2 linked regions of the Telluria mixta genome follow. The protein of the gene in region 2 binds, or shares a complex with, the protein of the main gene of each other region. Links are inferred from orthologs where the notes say so. Each region holds a gene or a part of one and is shown on either strand. Other genes may lie near its edges.

The links. Proteins that work in one complex are often made in the same cells at the same time.
Region 1: the proteins of sbcB (region 2) and ssb are in contact, whole or in part, in a crystal structure (PDB 3C94), measured with the Escherichia coli proteins. The link is inferred for Telluria mixta from one-to-one orthologs.

The regions. Positions count from the first base shown.
Region 1 is NZ_CP119520.1:2,283,084-2,286,138, forward strand. What follows is about bases 1-2,984. They hold ssb (single-stranded DNA-binding protein), read left to right. Parts: upstream 1-1,234; coding sequence 1,235-1,735; downstream 1,736-2,984. Other genes in these bases: uvrA (excinuclease ABC subunit UvrA), read right to left, coding at 1-753; P0M04_RS10160 (EAL domain-containing protein), read left to right, coding at 2,025-2,984. Outside these bases: more of P0M04_RS10160, read left to right, coding at 2,985-3,055. UniProt on the Escherichia coli protein: Plays an important role in DNA replication, recombination and repair. Binds to ssDNA and to an array of partner proteins to recruit them to their sites of action during DNA metabolism. Acts as a sliding platform that migrates on DNA via reptation.
Region 2 is NZ_CP119520.1:285,933-288,919, reverse strand. What follows is about bases 24-2,939. They hold sbcB (exodeoxyribonuclease I), read right to left. Parts: upstream 2,248-2,939; coding sequence 799-2,247; downstream 24-798. Other genes in these bases: P0M04_RS01300 (GGDEF domain-containing protein), read right to left, coding at 2,324-2,939; P0M04_RS01310 (MFS transporter), read right to left, coding at 24-779. Outside these bases: more of P0M04_RS01310, read right to left, coding at 1-23; more of P0M04_RS01300, read right to left, coding at 2,940-2,987. UniProt on the Escherichia coli protein: Degrades single-stranded DNA (ssDNA) in a highly processive manner.

The DNA.
Region 1 (3,055 bases), 2.0 Mb from region 2 along the record:
GTAGATGTGCTCCTTCTCCGTGTCCATCTCGTAGGCGACCGCGCGGCCGTCCGCGATGCGCAGCGCGGTCTCGAAGCTCTCGGCCAGGCGCTGCTTGATCTCGGCATTCACCTTGATGCGGTCGATGACGACGTCGATCGTGTGCTTTTCCGTCTTCTTGAGCTTCGGCAGGTCGTCCACGTCGTAGATCTTGGCCGCGTGCGTGCCGCTCTGGATGCGGAAGCGGACGAAGCCTTGCGCCTGCATCGCCTCGAACAGGTCGCTGTGCTCGCCCTTGCGGTTCGCCACGACGGGCGCCAGGATCATCAGCTTGGTCCCTTCCGGCATGGCCAGCACGGCATCGACCATCTGCGACACGGTCTGGGCGGCCAGCGGCTCGTCCGAGTGATCCGGGCAGTAGGGCGTGCCGACGCGCGCGTACAGCAGGCGCAGGTAGTCGTGGATCTCAGTGACGGTGCCGACGGTCGAGCGCGGGTTGTGCGACGTCGCCTTCTGCTCGATGGAGATGGCGGGCGACAGGCCCTCGATCATGTCGACGTCCGGCTTTTCCATCAGCTGAAGGAACTGGCGCGCATAGGCCGACAGCGATTCGACGTAGCGGCGCTGGCCCTCGGCATACAGCGTGTCGAAAGCGAGCGACGACTTGCCGGAACCCGACAGGCCGGTGATGACGATCAGCTTGTTGCGCGGCAGGTCGAGGTTGATGTTCTTGAGATTGTGCGTGCGGGCGCCGCGGATACGGATTTCTTCCATTGTTGTTTGAAGGCTTTCGAATGGTTGCGGGGCCGGCGCACGAATGGCACAGGTGAGCGGGCCGAACGGGAAAGCGCACTAGTTTACCTGTTTTTATTTACAGTGGTATGCCGGCCCTCGAAAAAGTCTGCGAGGCTTAACAGCATGATATGACGACCTGTCAAGATCTGCCGTTCCGGTACAACGTGCGCGTGTCGTATGTGGTCCGGGAGTCCGGCAATTCAATGGCAGACTCACCAGAAAAACGAAAATAAGCCGAAAAATTTTCGTCCGGCTGTATTGATGCGTATCTCTTCCAATTCGGGCACTTCGCCCCCATCTTCGAGGTCTGATCAGGTGCTGTAATCCGGGTGCCCGATCAGTGCGGAATCAGTTGCTTTCTCATGCGACTGACCAGCATAATAGCGGGCCGTATTCAACATGTTTCCCTAACGCTTAGACAGCACGCAGAGTCAGGGACTATCCAAAGGAGCTTTACAAAATGGCATCAGTTAACAAGGTCATCATCGTCGGCAACCTCGGCCGCGATCCGGAAATCCGCTACATGCCGAGCGGCGACGCCATCGCCAACATCGCCGTGGCCACGTCCTACAAATCGAAGGACCGCAACACCGGCGAGCAGAAAGAGCTGACCGAGTGGCACCGCATCTCGTTCTTCGGCCGCCTTGCCGAAATCGTCGGCCAGTACCTGAAAAAGGGTTCGTCGGTCTACGTGGAAGGCCGCCTGCAGACCCGCAAGTACACCGACAAGGACGGCATCGAGCGCTACGCCACCGACATCATCGCTGAAAACATGCAGATGCTGGGCGGCCGCCAGGGCATGGGCGGCGGCGACAGCTACGGTGGTGGCGACGACATGGGCGGCTACGACGCCCCGCCGAGCCGCCCGGCCCCGCGCCAGGCCCCGCCGGCCCCGGCCGCACGTCCGCAGCCGAAACCGGCGCCGAACTTCTCGGACATGGATGACGATATCCCGTTCTAAGTGCCACTCGACAAGATTTTTGTCGATAGAGGCCCGCATCTCCCAGGAGAGCGGGCCTTTTTGCTTTCCGGACCTGGCAGAACGCGCAACGACATATGCTATCGTCCGGGGACCGTCTGGTCGCCCAGAGAGAAGTCATGTCCACTCCCGTGCGCCTTCTGCTCGCCATTCTGCTTGCCGTCCCGATGCTCACGGCGGTGGCGGCGCCGTTGCGCGTGGTCGTGGACCAGAACTATCCTCCCTTTGCGATTCGTAATTCCAGGGGGAGCTCGAAGGCTATTCCGTGGAGATGTGGCACCTGTGGCAGCAGAAGACCGGCGTGCCGGTCGAACTGCGCGGCGTCGACTGGCCCGAGGTCCAGCCCACGCTGGAGCGTGGCGAGGCGGATGTCATCGACACCATTTTCCTCACCGAAGCCCGGCGCGCCCGCTTCGACTTTTCCAGGCCGTATGCCACGGTCCACACGTCGATCTACGCCGACACGTCCATCGCCGGCATCCACGACTTCGACAGCCTGAAGGGATTCGAGGTGGGCGTCCAGGCCGGCGACGCCTGCGGCGAGCGCCTGGAGCGTGCTGGCGTGACGGGCGTGCGCTATTTCCCTACGTATACCGCCCTGTGGAATGCCGTGGCCAATCGCAGCATCAAGCTGGTCTGCGGCGAAGATCATGCGGCCGAATACCAGTTGTACCGGAGCAATCTGCACCGCCGCTATGTGAAGGCGTTCGAGATCACGCGTAGCGAGTTGCGCCGTGGCGTACGCAAGGGCGACGCCGCCACGCTGGCCCTCGTCGAACGCGGCATGGCGCAGATCACACCGGCCGAGATCGAGGCGCTGCACGACAAATGGATGGGCCGTCCGCTCGCCTTCGCCCGTTATGCACGGTACACAATGGACACCCTGTTGGCGCTCGGCGTGCTCGTGCTGGTACTGCTGGTCTGGCTGGGAACGGTGCGCAAGGCAGTACGCCTGCGCACGGCCGAACTGGAACGCGAAAAGGCCCAGTTGAACACGCTGGTGGAAAACAGCCCGGACCTGATCTGGCTGAAGGATGGCGCAGGCGTCTACCGGGCCTGCAACGCGCCTATGGCGGCGCTGTTCGGCTGTCCGCGCGAGGAGATCATCGGCAAAAACGACGTCGAGCTGTTCGGCCCGGAGATGGCCCAGCGCTACCGGCGCGACGACGAAGCCGCGATACGGGCCGGCCGTCCACTGATGGTCGAGGACGAGGTGGCGGTCCCCGACGTACCCGGCACGCGGCTGTTCGAAACGCTCAAGACGCCGATCGTCACGTCGGATGGGACCCTGCTGGGTGTGCT
Region 2 (2,987 bases):
CCGCGCGCATCCGTGTGGAACACCGAGACGGCCATCGTGCCGATGAAGATCGGGAAGTTCAGCCCGAACGTGGCGATCAGGAACAGCATGCCGAGGAGCGCCATCAGGTCCGGCCGCTTCCACACGTAGCGCATCCCATCCAGCATCCCGCGCCCGCCCGCGCTGCCGGCCGCGCGCGGGTGCGCGTGGAGCTCGTCCTTGCGCAGCCACGTCAGCGACGCCAGCACCGCCACGTACGAGAGTCCGTTGACGATGAATGCCCAGCCGGTGCCGATGCCGGCGATCAGCAGGCCGGCGGCCGCGGGGCCGATCATCCGGGCGGCGTTGAACGACGTCGAATTCAGCGCGACCGCGTTCGGCAGGTCGGCATCCCCGACGAGCTGCGCGACGAACGTCTGGCGCACGGGCGCGTCGAATGCGGACGCACAGCCGAACAGGAAGGCGAACACGTACACGTGCCACAGTTCGACGATACCGGTGATCGTCATCGCGCCCAGCGCGAGCGCGAGGATGCCCATCGCGGCCTGCGTGACCATCATCAGCTTGCGCTGGTCGACATGGTCGGCGGCCCAGCCCGTCCACGGCAGCAGGAGCAGTTGCGGGCCGAACTGCAGGGCCATCACGGTGCCGACGGCCGACGCGTTGTGGTGCGTCAGTTCGGTGAGCACGAGCCAGTCCTGGGCCGTGCGCTGCATCCACGTGCCGACGTTGGAGACCAGGCAGCCGGCGGCCCAGAGGCGGTAGTTGAAATTGCTTAGCGAGCGGAATGCACGGGACATCAGGCGGCAAATGCCGGCATTAGTACCGGCTGGGGGCGATCATCTCCGCGTAATCATACAGGGCCCCGAGGATTTCCTCAGCCCGCTCGTCCGCCGTCTCGGACAGTGCGTCGATCTCCGCAAACAACTGGTCGACCGTGCGCGCACCGCCCGCGCCGTCGAACAGGCGCGCGGCGCGGTGGTCTTCCCATGCCTGCTGCTCGTCGTCGCCCAGCGTGTGCGGGAAGTTGCGGGCGCGGTAGCGGAACAGTAAATGTGACAGGCGCTCGTCCTCGAACGACGGGCGCAAGGTCGCCAGCTTCGGCGCGGCTTCCGCCCGCAGCGATTCCAGCCGGCGCCGGTCGCCGTTCGAGACGAAGCCGCCGTACAGGTCTTCGTCGACGTCGACGGCGCCCGCGACCGCGTCGCGCTGGTACACCTTCTGCCAGATGGCCGCCATGTCCGGCCCGCCCGCCGCGATGCGGGCGTGGGCGAGACACTGTTCGACGTCCAGTTCCCACCGTGCCGCCATCTGCGTGCTCAGGGTTTTCAGATTACCGACCAGCATCGGCGACTTGTTCAGGTGCACGCTCTTGATCGGGAGGCGCGTCATGCCCTCTGGCATCTCGGCGGCGCGAGTGAACAGGCGCTGGCGGATCGCCTCGACGTTCAGGTTGAACAGTTCGGACGGATCGTGGCGGCAGTCCCACACGAGGACTTCATTCTTGTTCGTGGGGTGCGTCGCCAGCGGCCAGACGACGCCGAGGCAGCCGCGCTCGGCCGGGAACATGCCGGAGACGTGCAGGAATGGCTGGCGCAGCGCGCGGTCGAGGTGCAGGCCCATCTGTTCCGCCACCTTGTCCTTGCGGCGCAGTTCGAGGCAGAAGTCGAACAGTTTCGGCTGCTTGCTGCGCAGCAGGCGCGCGAGCGCGATCGTGGCGCGCACGTCGGACAGCGCGTCGTGCGCGGCCTCGTGCACAAGGCCGTTGTCGCGCGAGAGGTGTTCGAGCTTGAAGCTGGGGCGGCCGTCGTCGTGGCGCGGCCAGGTGATGCCGTCGGGACGGAGCGCATAGGCCATGCGCACGACGTCGAGCATGTCCCAGCGGCCGCAGCCGTTCTGCCATTCGCGCGCATACGGGTCCATCAGGTTGCGCCACAGCAGGAAGCGCGTGACCTCGTCGTCGAAGCGGATCGTGTTGTAGCCGACGCCGATCGTGCCCGGTTCGGAAAACGCGGCGCAGATGCGGGCCGCAAATTCGTGCTCGGGCACGCCGTGTTCCAGGCAGTGCTGCGGCGTGATGCCGGTGATCAGGCAGGCCTGCGGGTCGGGCAGGTAATCCGGTGCGGGCTGGCAGTACAGCATGATCGGCTCGCCGATCTCGTTGAGGTCGGCGTCGGTGCGGATCGCGGCGAACTGCGCGGGACGATCGCGCCGCGGTTCCGCGCCGAAGGTCTCGTAATCGTGCCAGAGGAAGGTGTGGTTGCTCATCGTGGCGTCATTCTAACTTGCAAGCATCGCACGGCCTAGCACCGGCTCAATCCGGCTTTGGGAACCTTTGGGAAGTTCAGGTGCCGATGCGGTCGCGGCCTGCTTCCTTGGCGCGGTACAGGGCGGCGTCGGCCGCCTCGATCAGGCCGCGCTCGTCCTGGCCGGGCAGCAGGGTGGCGACGCCGAACGACCCGGTGACGTGCGGCAGCGCCAGGCGCATGTCGTCGAACACGACGGCCTCGCGCATGCGCACACACAGGCGCTCGGCGACCGTCACGGCCTGCGCCTGCGGGGTGGCGGGCAGGATCGCCATCATCTCCTCGCCGCCGTAGCGCACGGCGAAATCGGTCGGACGCAGCCCCGCGCGGATCACGCCGGCGGCCGCGCACAGGGCGGTGTCGCCCGCGATATGGCCGTGCGTGTCGTTGAAGCGTTTGAAGTGGTCGAGGTCGATCATCACGAGCGACAGCGGCCCACTGTCCTGGCGCGCGCGTGCCACCAGCTTGGGCAGCGCGTCGTTCAGCCAGGCGCGGTTGTACAGCCCCGTGAGGCCGTCGTTGAACGACAGCTGGCGGTAGAACTCGCCCAGCTTCTGGCGCCGGCGCAGGCGCGCGTTCGTCGCGCGGATGCGGAACGACAGCAGCCGCAGCAGGTTGCGCGCCACGCCGTTATGGCCGTCGATCAATTGCCACACACGGTCGGGTTCGATAACGAGCAGCGCGCTGTCTTCCAGCGCGACG